Regions from separate parts of the Streptomyces sp. SS8 genome, predicted to be linked through region 3. Evidence: riboswitches for the same ligand, from Rfam matches in the RefSeq annotation. Region 3 holds a riboswitch; each other region holds the start of a gene.
What was found. Region 3 has a riboswitch for cyclic di-AMP ahead of ACW69E_RS12975 (transglycosylase family protein). Riboswitches for the same ligand answer to the same signal wherever they lie in the genome.

Region 1 (5,216 bases), on a different contig from region 3:
GTGTCCACCGCCCCCGCTCCCGCAGGCCGTCGTCGTGTCCGGCCTGCCCGGCGGTGACGCCCAGCACGACCCCGGTGAGGACGGGGAAGGCGAGCTGCCACGCCAGTTTGCGCCGGTCCCACGGGACGGGGCGCAGTTCGAGTACGGGTACCAGCAGGGCAGCCAGTGGGATCAGGAGGCAGGCGGTCAGCGTGGCCGGGGCTCGCAGCCACCAGCTCAGCGGCGCGGCCGGGGCGAGGTAGGCCAGGGCCACCGCGGCGGTGGCGCACGCCGTGTGGAACGTGAACCACCACAGCGTCCTGGTGAACCACGAGGCGGGGCCCGCCTCCGTCGCCCCATCCGTTCTCGCGCCCATCGCCGATCCGCCCCCGCATCCCCCGCCGCACCTGTCGGGGTCGAGGCTAGCCGGATGCCCGAACGTCAGCGCGCCGGGGCGGGGAAGCGACTGCGGACGGTCCTCAACCCCCTTGACCTCAAGGCAACTTGAGGTGTGAGGGTGGTTCGGCGAAGCAGGGGAACACCCCGGCCGACGAGGAGGCACACCCATGTCCACCATGCCCGTACACCCCGACCCCGCCCGCCCCGACGCCGGCGCCGTCCTCATCAGCGCCTGGGACGTCGGCGCACCCGAGCGGCAGCGGGCCGCCGCGGACGCCGTCGCCGCCGCCTGGGGCGGGCGGGAGTGGCCGACGCCGGACATCCTGTCGTACGGCGTCTACGCCGGGACCGACGGCCGGACACTGCTGCACTACTCCCAGTGGGCGGACGAGAAGGCGTACGAGGAGTACGTGCGCACCCACCGCCAGGAGCGCAACGACGAGATCGACGACGCGGTGCCGGGGATCGAGCGGCTGCGCCTGGCGCGCACCCGGCGCTACCGCAGCCTGCCGGAGGGGCTGGACGGGGCGGGCCGGGACGGCAGTCGGCCCGAGCCGGGGTGCGTGGTGGTCGTGGAGGTGGAGTTCGAGGGGCCCGACGAGGCGCGGCAGCGGGCGTGGGTGGACACCGTGGCCGCCGCGATCGAGGACGACAGGGCCGACGGGAGCCTGCCGCCGGGCGGCATCTCGGCCCACTTCCACCTGAGCACGGACGGCACACGCGTGATCAACTACGCGGAGTGGGAGAGCGAGCAGGCGCACATCGACGCGCTGGAGGCGCCGGGCGAGGGGATCGGCGCTCCGTCGCCGCTGTGGGAGCGGGTGCGGAACTTCCCCGGGCTGGTGGGCGGCGATGTGGCGCGCTACCGGCTGCTGTTCTCCGCCGAGCGCCCCGGGGAGCGGGCGGCGCGGGCGCGGTAGGCGTACGCGGGCGGGCTTACGCGGTTGGGCGTACGCGGTTGGGGAAAGGACCGGCGGCCCTGGTGTCGGGGGGTGTCACCAGGGCCGCCGGGGTGTGCGGGACCGGGGCTCGAAGGGCCCGGTCGGGGTGGGGCGGACCGGCCGTCGTCAGATGGACTGGCCCTTGCTCCGCAGCCAGGCCAGCGGGTCGATCGGGTCGCCGCCGCCGGGACGGACCTCCATGTGGAGGTGCGCGCCGGTGGAGTTGCCGGTGGAGCCGACGCGGCCGATGACGTCGCCGGTGGTCACCTTGCCGGTGGTGACGGTCATGGAGGACAGGTGCGCGTACCAGATCTCGGTGCCGTCGTCGAGGCGGAGGATGATGCGGTAGCCGTAGGAGCCCGCCCAGCCGGCCTCGACGATCTCGCCGCTGTGCACCGCCTTGACCGGGGTGCCGGTGGGGGCGGCGAAGTCCAGGCCGGTGTGGTTGCTGGACCACATCGAGCCGGACTGACCGAAGGTGGAGGTGAGCTGGTACGAGTTGAGGGGGAGGGTGTAGCTGGCCGCGAGCTTGGCCAGGCGCTCGGCCTCGGCCTTGCGCGCCGCCTCCTCGGCGGCCTTGCGCTTGCGCTCGGCCTCCTCCGCGGCGGCCTGGTCGGCGGCCTCCTCGGCCGCCTTGCCCGCGGCCTCCTTGGCGGCCTCCTCCAGCGCGGCCTGGGCCGCGCCGGTCTGCTGCTGGTCGGCCTGCTGGAGGATGCGGGCCCGCAGTGCCTCGCCGGCGTCCGCCGTGACGACGGTCGTGGTGGCGTCGGAGGTGTCCAGGCCGGCCTGGGTGACGGTGCCGCCGAAGGGGCTGGTGGTCTCGCCCTGGGGGGCGGGGTCGTCGTCGCCGTCGGAGACGAGGCCGCCGACGACGGGGATTCCCTCCGCCACGGCGCCGAGGTCCACGTCCGGCAGGGAGATGGCGACCGGCGTCTTGTCCTTGGCGGTGGCTATGCCGCCCGCGCCGACCGCGGCGATCATGCCGACGCCGAGGACCGCTCCGCTGCGGGCCATGCCGGTGCGCTGCTTGGCGACGCGGTGCCGGCCGCGGACCGGGCGGACGGAGTCCTCGGTCGGGTTCCACACCGGCTGGTCGCCGTCGCCCTCAGGACCGAACGGGGCGAAAGCGGCGGTGTGCGGGTCGTACGAGACCTCGGGGGCCGGGGTACTGGACGCCACGGGGGCGCTCTCCTTTCCTTCCTTCTCGCCTACCGGGTTAGCTGACGGGTTCGGAGCAGGAAGGTCTCCTACGGATCCATACGGGCATGCCGCATGAATCCGATTCACCCCAATTGGTGGTTCCCCGGTTCCCTGGGCGCGTCCTCGCTGTTGGCGGGGCCGCACTTGCGGGATTCGGCGACGGCGCACGGTGCCGCCCTCTTCGGCGACAGTGACGACCGCGCTGCGTTATCGAACGTTAATAGAGGTGCGCTCCGGATTCCAAGTCCCCTCTTTGGACATGGGGCTTTCTTGACGGAGGAGCATCCGGGCATCAGCACGCCAATTCGGGCGATTCGACCGCCGGATCGGCGCATGAGACGCACGCCACACCATCTGACGTTGCCTCAGTTGTTATGCGGAGGGATGTGCGTCGGCTACGGACGGTCACCGCAGGCGGGGGTTCCGCGGGCCTTCGAGGACTCCGGGGGCTCCGGAGGTTCCGGGGTTTCCGGGGACGCCGGGTCGCGCATGACCGCCAGCAGCACCATGTCGTCGCCCCGGTGCCCGCCGGTGTGCGCGTCGACGTCCGCGAGGAGGTGGTCGAGCAGGGCGGCGGGTCCGGCGAAGCGCCGGCCTCGCAGCCTCTCCACCGGGTCGTAGAAGGCGTCCTCGGCGTTCCGCGCCTCCGTCAGGCCGTCGGTGTAGAGCAGCAGCAGGGAGCCGGGCGGGAAGGGCAACGGCTCCGTGCCCCCGTCTCCTGGGCCGCCCACCGGGCTCCCCAGACTCCCCAGGCCCAGCGGCAGCGCGTACACCTCCGTGTCCGGCTCCAGCAGCCGCACGTCCCCCTGCCCGGTCAGCAGTACCGGCGGCGGATGGCCCCGGTTGACGAGCCGCAGGCTCCCCGGGGCGCCGATCGGTACCTCGGCGAACACCGCCGTGGCGAACTCCTCCGACCGGCCCGCCCCCGCCTCGCGCTGCCCGACCTCCCGGAGCAGGGCGTGCTCGACGCGGTCCGCGACCGTCCCCAGGTCCTCCTCCGTCTCGGCCGCCTCCCGGAAGGCGCCGAGGATGACGGTGACCGTGCCGACGGCTTCCGTCCCCTTGCCGCGCACGTCGGCCACCAGCAGCCGCAGCCCGTACGGGGTGCGCTGCACGCCGTACAGGTCGCCGCCGATCCGGGCGTGCGCCTGCGCGGCCTCGTAGCGGACCGCGATTCTCAGGTCGCCGACCCGGCCGGGCGGCACGGGCAGTACGGCGAGCTGGACGGCCTCGGCGACCTGGTGGGCCGAGGCCACGCTGACATCGCTGTGGTGCAGGACGCGGTTGAGGACGAGGGCCAGCACTCCGACGGTGGCGTTGGTGGCCAGCCGCACCGTGCTCTCCGCCGGGTGCAGCCCGGCCCGCACCAGCAGGGCGATGACCGCGACCGTCGTGGCGGCCACCGTGAGAGCCGTGCCGCCGAACGTCCACAGGGCCGCGGCGATCAGGCACGCCGCGATGAACGGCGCGCTCAGGAACACTTCGGGAGCGGTCAGCAGATTGACCGACAGCCCCAGCAGGACCAGCAGCAGGGGCAGCAGCCAGGGCGGGCGGCCGATGACGGGGATGGCGCGGACCCGGGTCCTGCCGCCGCCCGTCTCCTGCCGCCCGTCACCGTGCACCCTTCCAACTCTTCCCGACCCCCGGCGCCCCGGCGAGTCGATCAAGCGCCGGCCGGACCACACGGGCCCCCGGACGAGGGGACGAGGCGGACCGGGGCGCGGGGCGAGGGGGTGGAAAGGGGCGCCTACGCCCCGCGCGCGGCGAGCGCGCGGCGCACCCCGTACGAGGCGGCGCCGGCCGCCAGCACCGCCGCCCCCGAGACCACCGAGGCGAGCGGCAGGGCGAAGGCCAGCACCACGCACCCGGCCAGCCCCACCGCCGGCACGATCCGCGGCGGCCGGCCCTCGCCGGGGCCCAGGGTCCAGGCCGAGGCGTTGGCGATCGCGTAGTAGGCCAGGACGCCGAAGGAGGAGAAGCCGATCGCACCGCGCAGGTCCCCCGTGGCGGCCACCACCGCCACCACCGCGCCGACCGCCAGCTCGGCGCGGTGCGGCACGCCGAAGCGCGGGTGCACGGCGGCCAGCGCGGACGGCAGGTGCCGGTCGCGGGCCATCGCCAGGGTGGTGCGGGAGACGCCGAGGATCAGCGCGAGCAGGGAGCCCAGCGCCGCCACCGCCGCCCCCGCCCGTACCACCGGGGCCAGCTCCGGTACGCCCGCCGCCCGCACCGCGTCGGCCAGCGGCGCGGTCGCCCGGCCCAGCGCGTCGCCACCCAGCACGCCGAGCAGCGCGACCGCGACGGCGGCGTAGACGACCAGGGCGATGCCCAGCGCCACCGGGATCGCCCGGGGGATGGTGCGGGCCGGGTCGCGCACCTCCTCGCCGAGGGTGGCGATGCGCGCGTAGCCGGCGAAGGCGAAGAACAGCAGGCCCGCCGCCTGGAGCACCCCGCCGGGCGAGACACCGCCGGAGTCACCGGAGGAGCCGGCCCCTGCCCGGGACGACCAGAAGGCCAGCCGGGCGGCGTCCGTCTCGCCGGAGGTCAGGCAGACGACCACGGCGGCGGACAGCACCGCCAGTACGGTCACCACGATCGCGCGGGTCAGCCAGGCGGTCTTCCGCACGCCCGCGTAGTTCACCGCCACCAGCGCCACCACCGCCGCGACCGCGACCGCGTGCGCCTGTTCGGGCCACA
Region 2 (5,216 bases), on a different contig from region 3:
GAGGCCTCCACGCGGCATACGGCGGCCACCAGCGCGATGTCCGCCTCGGTCGTCAGCCGCGGGGTGATCCGCCCGTCGGCGTAGGAGGCCAGGGCGCCGCTGATCCGGCCGAGTCCCGCGGCGGCCGTCACGACGGCCAGGGCGGGCAGCGCGCCGTGCAGGCGTTCGGATGCGGTGCCGGTGCCCAGAAGGTGGGTCATGGCCTGCGCGGTGAACGCCAGGACGGTCGCGGCCGTGGCGCCGGCCAGCAGCTGGCATGCCAGCAGGAGCACGACGCAGGACCTGTCGACGGCCCAGGCCATGCGCGCGGTGTGTCCGAGCACGGCGGGCAGACGCCGGCACATCGCCCCGAAACCGGCCTCCGCCAGGGGGTTCTTGCCGTGCTGGCCCTCGAAGGTGATGGTGGCCGGTGGTGGCGGGGGAGGCGTCTCCGTATCCGTGCGTGTGGTCGGGGCGTTGGTCACCGTCATCTGCGTCTCTCCTTGTGGGCCGGCACCGCACCCGGATGGCTCGGCGATGCACGGCATAACGACGCGGCGACGGAACCGAGCGCGCTCGATTTCGGACGTGCCGGGCCCCTTGCTCGGCAAGGGGCCGACCACTCGAGCGCCGCGCGGGAGCCCTCCGTCGAGAGGCGAGAGTTGGCCGAATCGCCGGTGCCCGAAACGCAAGGGGCCGACGGGGTTCCCGATGTCCGGCAGGGGGTCGGAACCGCCGTTTGGTCGCGGGCGTCCTCGCGGACAGACTGTCCCTGTGGAATCAGCTGGTGTGGCCACCGAAGCGTGGATCGGGAAGCGGCGATGAGTACCGGCCTGCCCTTCTTCCGGTACCACCCGGATCCCCTGGCGAGCGGTTCCATCCGCGCGTCCGCCGAGACGTGCGCGTGCTGCGGCCGCGGCACGGGCTGGATCTACACGGCGGCCTTCTACACCGCCGACGAGGTCGGCGGACGCTTCTGCCCGTGGTGCATCGCGGACGGGAGCGCGGCCGAACGCTTCGCCGGGGAGTTCGCCGACTCCTGTGGGCTCGACGGCGTCGGCGAGGACGTCGTCCACGAGGTCACCCGCCGCACTCCCGGATTCCACGCCTGGCAGGATCCGCGCTGGCTCGTCCACTGTCACGACGCGGCCGCCTTCGTGGGCGAGGTCGGTTACGCCGGGTTGGCGGCACATCCCGATGCCCTCGACCGGCTGCGGGCCGATCTGCGTATCGAGGGCCGGCACGACGAGGACGAACCCGAGCGCTTCCTGACCCACCTGGGGGAGGGGGCGACCGCCATGCTCTTCCGCTGTACCGTCTGCGGCACCCACCTCGCCTACGCGGACGCTCCCTGAGGACCGTCTGCCTCGGCGATTGTCCTGTGCCGCCGGGCATTGGCCCTCGTGCCGGGACCGGTGGCCGTGAGTTCCACGCCGTCGGGCGGTGGCGCGGAGGCCGGGCGTCGCAGACGCCGGACTCCCGTGCGGTTAGCGTGCCTTCGCATGACCCATACCGAGATCGAGATCACCGCGGAGCCGGTCCGGGACCTGCTGCGCGACCAGCACCCCGATCTGGCCGACCGCCCGCTGAAGCTCGGCGCGCGTGGTTGGGACAACCGGCTGTGGCGGCTCGGCGACGACCTCGCCGTACGGCTGCCCTGGGCGACGAGGTCCGCGGACGAGCTGCTGCGCAAGGAGTACGCGTGGCTGCCCGCACTCGCCCCGAGCCTGCCGCTGCCGGTCCCCGTACCCGCACCGCCTGGGTGAGCCCTCCGAGCGGTTTCCGCGGCCCTGGACCGTCACCACCTGGGTGCCGGGCGAGCCCGTCGACCGGGCGCCCGTCACGCGCGCCGCGGAGGCGGCCGACGCCCTGGCCGCCTTCCTCACCGCCCTCCATCGGCCCGCTCCCGCCGGGGCTCCAGCCGGTCGCTACCACGGGGGACCACTGGCGGACCGTACCGAGGGATTCGCCGGGCAGCTCGACGCGGCCACGGAGGCGGGACTGGTGCCCGGCCCGGACGCCGTCCGCGCAGTCTGGGAGGACGCCGCCGCCGACCGCTTCCATGCCGCATATCGGCCGGCCCCGGACGCGGCCACCCCGCGCCGCGCCCGCGGCTGGGCGGTTTCGAAGGCCCTCACCCGCCTTCTCGTCGGGGACGCCGGCGTCCACGGCCGCCCCGGCGGCAAGCCCACCTGGGGCCCGCCCGGCCGCGCCGCACTCGGGCACCTGACCGCAACGGCCCACCGCTGACCACGCCTCGACCTCTCGGTCCCCCGGTGAAGAGGGGCGCGCATGCTTCGCCGTTCGGCGGGGGGCGGGTGAATCCGGTGGGCGACGGGTGCGGCGCCGCGCGCTTGTTCGCGGGGTGCCGCGGAGGGCCGGGGGTGACCCCGAAGCCGTCGGGGAGTGTTCCGGTCGTGCGGTGAAGGCGGGTGGGAATCCGGGGAATCAGCCTCCTTGCACACTCCTGGGCCTTAAAGCTGCTTGGTCTGGAAAAGGTTGATGTAAAGGACCCTCTTTCCGGCCGTGTGACCGGAGTCACAGTTTCGATTGCCCTGCTTGCCCTTCGAGGGAAGATCCAGTTCCCCTGTCTCCCGGATTCTCCGTGTCACCCGGAGATTTGACTTGTGCTCGACTGTCCCGGGGCGTCGTGATCCGGCCGAGATCCTGTGCGGACCGTGTTCATGATTCACGACTCGGTGACAGCGCGAAGGGCCTTGCTCTTCCAGCGCCTTGTCTCTGTGAATTGGTTGTGTTTATGTGTCCTGGCCTCCGCCGCATCGCGGAGGTTCCACCGCCGGGACGCCGAGTCCTGCCGCCCGGCCGGTGGAGGGAGCGCAGCCGACCATGGCAGGAGCGGGGAAACCGAGTTAAGTGCCGCGACCGCGATTTTTCCGCGATCCGGCTTGGGGTGAAGCCTTTCCCGAAGTGCCCTCGAGCACCCGGGAAGGCCGGGCAACTCCAGCCCGAATCCGACAGCTAACCTCGTAGGCGTGGGAGAGGACTCACACCCATGTCTCGTGGTCGCCACCGTCGTCCGAGCAAGTCTTTGATTTCCCGTCAGTTCTCCCGGATTTCCCTGGTCGCCGCGGCCGGTGGTGCGGGAATCGCGGCGCCGATGGTCGCGGCCGGCAGTGCGAACGCGGCTTCCGCCGAGGTGTGGGAGAAGGTCGCCGAGTGCGAGAGCAGCGACAACTGGTCCATCAACACCGGCAACGGCTACTACGGCGGTCTGCAGTTCTCGCAGTCCAGCTGGGAGGCGGCCGGCGGCACCGAGTACGCGCCGCGCGCCGACCTGGCCACCAAGCAGGAGCAGATCACCGCCGGTGAGAAGCTGCTCGAACTCCAGGGACCGGGAGCCTGGCCCACCTGCGGACCGGCGGCCGGGCTCACCCGGGACTCCGGCGCGCCCGACAGCGCCCCCGCCACCCAGACGGGCGGCGAGTCCGAAGTGAAGGCGGGAGCGAAGGCCGGGGCCGAGCGCAAGCCCGCCGCCGGCTCCCACACAGTCGCCCCCGGCGACACCCTCCACCGGATCGCCACCGCCCACGGTGTGGAGGGTGGCTGGCAGACGGTCTACGACGCCAACCGCGAGACCGTCGGTGACAACCCGCACCTGATCCTCCCCGGCCAGGAGCTGAGACTGGCCGCCCGGTCCTCCGGCGCAGAGCAGGAGCGCGCCCCGCAGCGCGCCGACCGCACCCAGGCCCGCCCGACCGCGGAGAAGACCGCGCCCCAGGCCTCGCCGAAGGCCTACGCGGACAACCTCGACGGCTGGATCCGCGAGGCCCTGGACATCATGCGGGCCAACGGCATCCCCGGCACCTACGAGGGCATCCACCGCAACATCATCCGCGAGTCCGGCGGCAACCCGAACGCGGTCAACAACTGGGACATCAACGCCCAGCGCGGCACCCCCTCGATCGGCCTGCTCCAGGTCATCAAGCCGACCTTCGACGCCTACCACGTCCCGGGCACGGCGAACAGCCAGTACGACCCGGTCGCCAACATCGTCGCCGCCTGCAACTACGCGGCAGACCGCTACGGCTCGATCGACAACGTCAACGGGCCCTACTGAGCCGACCGGGACTGCGGGCCCCGTGGCCCCGCCCCCCACCCTGCCCCTTGTGGTGGCGCGCTCGCGCCACCACAAGGGGCAGGGCACTTTCGGGGGAAGGCCCTCCACGGGATATCTTGATGTCGAGCAATGTTGCAGACGTGGAGCGGAGCACCCGGTGACTGACTCGACCATCATCTACACACAGACCGACGAGGCCCCGGCCCTGGCGACGTACTCTTTCCTGCCGGTGGTCAGGGCCTACGCCGCCAAGGCGGGCGTCGCCGTGGAGAGCCGTGACATCTCCCTGGCGGGGCGGATCATCGCGGTCTTCCCCGAGTACCTCAAGGAGGAGCAGCGCATCGGTGACGCGCTCGCCGAGCTCGGCGAGCTGGCCAAGACCCCCCAGGCCAACATCATCAAGCTGCCGAACATCTCGGCCTCCATCCCGCAGCTCAAGGCCGCGATCGCCGAACTCCAGGAGAAGGGCTACGCGCTCCCGGACTACCCCGACGACCCCAAGACCGACGAGGAGCGGGAGATCCGCGCCCGCTACGACAAGGTCAAGGGCAGCGCCGTCAACCCGGTGCTGCGCGAGGGCAACTCCGACCGCCGCGCCCCCGCCTCGGTGAAGAACTACGCCAAGACCCACCCGCACCGCATGGGCGCCTGGACCGCGGAGTCCAGGACCAACGTGGCGACCATGGGCGTGGACGACTTCCGCTCCACCGAGAAGTCCGCGGTCCTCGCCAAGGACGACGCCCTCCGCATCGAGCTGGTGGGCGACGACGGCTCCACCACCGTGCTGCGCGAGTCCGTGCCCGTGCTCGCCGGCGAGGTCGTGGACGCGGCCGTCATGCGGGTGGCCGCGCTGCGCGAGTTCCTGAAGGAGCAGGTCGCCCGCGCCAAGGCCGAGGGCGTGCTGTTCTCGGTCCACCTGAAGGCCACCATGATGAAGGTCTCCGACCCGATCATCTTCGGTCACGTGGTGCGCGCCTTCTTCCCGAAGACCTTCGCCGAGTACGGTCAGACCCTCGCCGCCGCCGGCCTCACCCCGAACGACGGCCTCGGCGGCATCCTCAAGGGCCTGGAGTCGCTGCCCGAGGGCGCGAAGATCAAGGAGTCCTTCGAGGCCGAGCTGGCCGAGGGCCCGGAGCTGGCCATGGTCGACTCCGACCGC
Region 3 (5,216 bases):
GAGGTCTGCGAGGCGGCCGGCGGCGACGTGGTGAAGCTGGCGGAGGCCATCGGGTACGACGACCGGATCGGGGGTAAGTTCCTGCGCGCCGGGATCGGCTTCGGCGGCGGCTGCCTGCCCAAGGACATCCGCGCGTTCATGGCGCGGGCGGGCGAGCTGGGCGCGGACCAGGCGCTGACGTTCCTGCGCGAGGTGGACTCGATCAACATGCGCCGCCGCTCCCACATGGTGGAGCTGGCCCGCGAGACGGTGGGCGGCGCGTTCCTGGGGCAGCGCGTGGCGGTGCTGGGCGCGACCTTCAAGCCGGACTCCGACGACGTGCGGGACTCGCCGGCGCTGAACGTCGCCGGCCAGATCCATCTGCAGGGCGGGCAGGTGACGGTCTACGACCCCAAGGGGATGGAGAACGCCCGGCGGGTCTTCCCCACCCTCGGCTACGCCGGCAGCGCGCCGGAAGCGGTGCGCGGGGCGGACGTGGTGCTGCATCTGACGGAGTGGCGCGAGTTCCGGGAGCTCGACCCGGAGGCGCTGGGGCAGTCCGTGGCGCACAAGCGCATCCTGGACGGCCGCAACACCCTCGATCCGGCCCTGTGGCGCAAGGCGGGCTGGTCCTTCCGCGCGCTGGGCCGACCGACGGCGTAGGGCCGCTCCCCGCCCGCGGGCTTACGCCGGCGGGCCTGCCGGGCCCTCGCGGGGCGGCTCGGCCGCGGAACGACGCCGCGCGCGGTACGTCCGCGTCTTCGCCCGGCCGCCGCGGCGGGCCTTGGTGCGCCGGCGCACCAAGGCCCGCCGGGCTCCTGTCGTAGTACGCCCGCCCAGCGGCGGTCGTGCGCCTCGCGCGCCTCCAGGCGTGGCCGGTTCCGTCGGCCACCGCGGTGCGCGTTCCCGGATCAGGTCGTCAACAGGCGGCAGGCCGGGTAGCAGAGGCAGTGATCCACGACACAGGAGGGAAGGGCACCATGGCCATCACCACGCTGCGGGACGTTCTCGTACTGGACTGCCCCGAGCCGGGGAAGCTCGCCGACTTCTACGCACGGCTGCTGGGCGGGAAGACCGAGGGCGAGGGCAGGTGGGTGGAGGTGACGTTCGACTCGGGCGCGTTGGAGGGCCGGAGGCTCGCCTTCCAGGAGGCGCGCGGCCATGTGCCGCCGCAGTGGCCGAGCGCCGAGCGGTCGCAGCAGTTCCACCTCGATTTCTACGTGCCTCGCGAGGAGTTGGACGCGGCCGAGCGGGAGGCGCTGGAACTGGGGGCCGAACTCCTCCAGGGTGACGGGGGCGAGCGCGACTTCCGCGTCTACCGCGACCCGGCCGGGCACCCCTTCTGCCTCTGCGTCGAGTGAGCCGGCCGCCCGTGGGAGCGTGCGGGGGCGGGGCGCGCCGGTGAACCGGGCGCGCGGGCGGAGGCGGGAAAAGAAGAGGCGGGCGGGGCGGGGGTGTGTGAACACCCCTGCCCCGCCCGCCTTCCGACCGGCTCCGGGCCCGGGTCCGGTCAGGAGGCCGGACCCGGGTGGACCGGGTCGGTGAGGGTCAGGACCCTCAGATGCTGACGCCGTTGGCGCGCAGGTAGGCCAGCGGGTTGATGTCCGAGCCGTAACCGGGGGCGGTACGGATCTCGAAGTGCAGGTGCGGGCCGGTGCTGTTGCCGGTGGAACCGACGGCGCCGATCTGCTGGCCGGTGCTGACCGACTGGCCGGCGCTGACCGACAGCGAGGACAGGTGGCCGTACTGGCTGTACCGGCCGTCCTCGTGGCGGATGACCACCTGGTTGCCGTAGGCACCGCCCCAGCCGGCGGAGACCACGGTGCCGTTGGTGACGGCCTTCACCGGGGTGCCGGAGGCGGCGGCGAAGTCCTCACCGGTGTGGCCGTTGGACCAGCGGGCGCCCGCGGCCTTGTAGGAGCCGGACGGGGCGGCGTTCACCGGGGCGGTGTAGCCGGTGACCGCACCGCGGTCGCTGCGGTCGGCACGCTCGGCCGACTGCTGCACGGCCTCGGCCTTCTCAGTCTTCTCGGGCTTCGGAGCGGCCTTCTCGGGCTTCGGAGCCGGCTTGGCCTCGGGCTTGGCCGCGGCCTTCTGCTGGGCGGCGGCGCCGCCCAGGGTGAGCTCCTGGCCCGGGAAGATCAGGTTCGGGTTGTCGCCGATGACCTGGCGGTTGTCCTCGTAGACGCGCTCCCAGCCGCCCTGGACGCCCTGGGCGTCGGCGATCTTGAAGAGGGTGTCGCCGCCGACGACCTCGTAGGAGGTGCCCTCGCCGGTGCCGTGGTCGTGGCTGTGGCCGTGGGCGCGCTCACCGCGGTCCGCGCGCTGCGGCGCGGCCTCGCTCTTCTCCTGCTTCGGCTCGGCCTCGGGCTTGCTCTCGGGCTTGGCCTCAGGCTTGGCCTCGGCCTTCGGAGCGGCGGCCGGGGCCTGCTCCTTCTGCTCGGTCGGGTTGCTCCGGCCGTCGGGGGAGACGGCCGGGGCGGGACCGCCCTTGGTCAGGCCGGCCTTGACCGAGCACACGGGCCAGGCGCCCGGGCCCTGCCCCGCCAGCACCTTCTCGGCGACGGCGATCTGCTGGTCCTTGGTGGCGAGGTCGGCACGCGGCGCGTACTCGGTGCCGCCGAAGGCGGCCCAGGTGCTCTGGGTGAACTGCAGGCCGCCGTAGAAGCCGTTGCCGGTGTTGATGGACCAGTTGCCCGTGCTCTCGCACTGGGCGACCTTGTCCCAGGTGTCGACGGAGGCGGCGCTGGCCCCGCCGGCGGTCACCAGGGGAAGGGCCATGCCGGCGCCGCCCACGGAGATGGCCAGCGACAGACGGGTGAGGCGGCTGTTGCGCATACGACGGTGACGTCCGCGTGCGGACATAGGTGTGCTCCTTCTCCTACGCCTGCGAGGTGAGCTGTCGGGTTCGGGCTGGAGTTGCCCGGCCATGTGCGCCGCGGTGCGTGCCGCGGCATGGCTTCACCCCAAGCCGTCCCGTACGGGCCTCGCGGCCCGGGACGGCGACTTACCTTGGGTCCCCCGCTCCTGCCATCGGGTGGTGTGGATGGTCCAGCCCGCCGCCGTTGACAGGATTCGGCGTTCGACAGCGGGCCGCCGCACATTCGTACGGCACGGCCAGAACGGTAGACACATCGTTTCCGCCGATACAAGCCGATGAATCACAGGACGCCCGTTTCGAAGGCTTTGACGATCATCCGATCATCACCGTCCGCTGTGTTCACCTCTCGAAGAGTGGCGGGATCCATCCCTGACGCGGCGTCACTTTCCTCCACTGCCAGGACGGATAACGCGAAAGGCCCTCCTCCGGCACGCAGAGCGACGCACCGGGGAGGGCCGGCTCGTGAGTTGAATCACGAAGGGGCCGGGGAGCTACCCGTCGAGCTGTCCGATGGTGGCGATGGACGGGCCGCGCCTGGTCCGCTCGTGACGGGCGACCGCCTCCGCGTCGCGCAGCACGCGCACCGCGTTCTTCCAGGTGAGCTTGGCGAGGTCGGCCTCGGACCAGCGGCGGTCCAGCAACTCGGCCACCAGATGCGGGTATCCGGACACATCGCTCAGATCGGACGGGGTGAAGGCCGTGCCGTCGAAGTCGCCGCCGATGCCGATGTGGTCGATGCCCGCGACCTCGCGCATGTGGTCCAGGTGGTCGGCGACCGTCGCCGCCGTGGCGACCGGGCGCGGGTTGGCCTCCTCGTAGGCGCGCTGGACCGCCAGGCCCCTCTCGGTTCCGTCCAGGGGGTGGAGGCCGTGGGCGCGCATGTTCTCGTCGGCGGCCTCGGTCCAGGCGACGGCGGCGGGCAGCACGAACTTCGGCACGAATGTGGCCATCGCCACACCGCCGTTGACCGGAAGCCGCTCCAGCACGTCGTCGGGGATGTTGCGCGGGTGGTCGCACACCGCGCGGGCCGAGGAGTGCGAGAAGACCACCGGCGCCGTCGTCACGCGCAGGGCGTCGCGCATGGTGGCGGGCGCCACATGGGAGAGGTCGACCAGCATCCCCAGCCGGTTCATCTCCCGCACGACCTCCTCGCCGAAGCGGGTCAGGCCGTCGTGGCGGGGTGCGTCGGTGGCCGAGTCCGCCCAGTCGATGGTGTCGTTGTGGGTGAGCGTCATGTAGCGCACGCCCAGCCGGTACAGGGCGCGCAGTGTGGCCAGGGAGTTGTTGATGGAGTGGCCGCCCTCGGCGCCCATCAGGGAGGCGATGCGGCCCTCGGCGCGGGCCGCCTCCATGTCGTCGGCGGTGAGGGCGAGCCTGAGGTCGGCCGGGTGGCGGTCGGCCAGCCGCCGCACCACGTCGATCTGCTCCAGGCAGGCGCTGACGGCGGCGTCGCCCGTCAGGTCGGTGCGCACGTAGACCGACCAGAACTGCGCGCCCACCCCGCCCGCGCGCAGCCGCGGGATGTCGGTGTGCAGATGGGCCGACTGGTCGCCGGCGATGTCGCGCCGGTCGAGGTCGTAGGCCACCTGCTCGCGCAGCGCCCAGGGCAGGTCGTTGTGGCCGTCGGCGACGGGGTGGGCCTCCAGCAGCGCCCTGGCCCGGGCCAGCAGCTCGGCGGAGTGACCCATCTCACCTGCCCCCGAAGCCGAACCCGGCGCCACCCGCGGCGACCTTGCTCCGCAGCCGCCGGCCCTTCTCCCGCGCCTGGTCCTTCAGCTCCGCCTGGAACCGCTCCATGCGCTCGCGCAGCTCCCCGTCGTGGGCCGCCAGGAGGCGGACCGCCAGCAGGCCCGCGTTGCGCGCGCCGCCGACCGAGACCGTGGCGACCGGGACCCCGGCGGGCATCTGGACGATGGACAGCAGGGAGTCCATGCCGTCCAGGTGCCGCAGCGGCACGGGGACGCCGATCACCGGCAGCGGGGTGACGGAGGCGAGCATGCCCGGAAGGTGGGCCGCTCCCCCGGCGCCCGCGATGACCGCCTTCAGCCCGCGTCCGGCCGCCTCGTCGCCGTAGGCGATCATCTCGTGCGGCATGCGGTGGGCGGAGACGACGTCGACCTCGTAGGGGACCTCGAACTCGTCCAGGGCCTCGGCCGCGGCCTCCATGACGGGCCAGTCCGAGTCGGATCCCATGACGATCCCCACGAGGGGGGCGGGGGCGGGGCTGGGGGCGTTGCTCATTCGGTGATGGTCCCTCGCAGATAGGCGGCGGCGTGGGCGGCGCGCTCGCGTACGTCCGCCAGGTCGTCGCCGTAGGTGTTGACGTGGCCGACCTTGCGGCCGGGCTTCACGTCCT

Region 1: it holds a riboswitch for cyclic di-AMP, as region 3 does, so the genes downstream of both, ACW69E_RS20095 (M23 family metallopeptidase) here and ACW69E_RS12975 (transglycosylase family protein) in region 3, are expected to answer to the same signal.
Region 2: it holds a riboswitch for cyclic di-AMP, as region 3 does, so the genes downstream of both, ACW69E_RS06040 (transglycosylase family protein) here and ACW69E_RS12975 (transglycosylase family protein) in region 3, are expected to answer to the same signal.

Annotation. Positions count from the first base shown of each region.
Region 1 is NZ_JBSVCZ010000021.1:76,828-82,043, reverse strand. Features, by position in the region: gene ACW69E_RS20105 (hypothetical protein) at 1-355, opposite strand, end outside; gene ACW69E_RS20100 (antibiotic biosynthesis monooxygenase) at 546-1,298, shown strand; gene ACW69E_RS20095 (M23 family metallopeptidase) at 1,446-2,498, opposite strand; cyclic di-AMP (ydaO/yuaA leader) riboswitch at 2,510-2,688, opposite strand; gene ACW69E_RS20090 (PP2C family protein-serine/threonine phosphatase) at 2,915-4,141, opposite strand; gene ACW69E_RS20085 (APC family permease) at 4,267-5,216, opposite strand, start outside.
Region 2 is NZ_JBSVCZ010000004.1:155,024-160,239, forward strand. Features, by position in the region: gene ACW69E_RS06025 (ATP-binding cassette domain-containing protein) at 1-470, opposite strand, end outside; gene ACW69E_RS06030 (CbrC family protein) at 801-1,334, shown strand; partial or broken gene ACW69E_RS06035 (phosphotransferase) at 1,482-2,229, shown strand; cyclic di-AMP (ydaO/yuaA leader) riboswitch at 2,809-2,986, shown strand; gene ACW69E_RS06040 (transglycosylase family protein) at 3,098-4,057, shown strand; gene ACW69E_RS06045 (NADP-dependent isocitrate dehydrogenase) at 4,215-5,216, shown strand, end outside.
Region 3 is NZ_JBSVCZ010000011.1:38,303-43,518, forward strand. Features, by position in the region: gene ACW69E_RS12965 (UDP-glucose dehydrogenase family protein) at 1-642, shown strand, start outside; gene ACW69E_RS12970 (VOC family protein) at 960-1,340, shown strand; gene ACW69E_RS12975 (transglycosylase family protein) at 1,537-2,844, opposite strand; cyclic di-AMP (ydaO/yuaA leader) riboswitch at 2,849-3,067, opposite strand; gene ACW69E_RS12980 (dipeptidase) at 3,352-4,548, opposite strand; gene purE (5-(carboxyamino)imidazole ribonucleotide mutase) at 4,550-5,101, opposite strand; gene ACW69E_RS12990 (5-(carboxyamino)imidazole ribonucleotide synthase) at 5,098-5,216, opposite strand, start outside.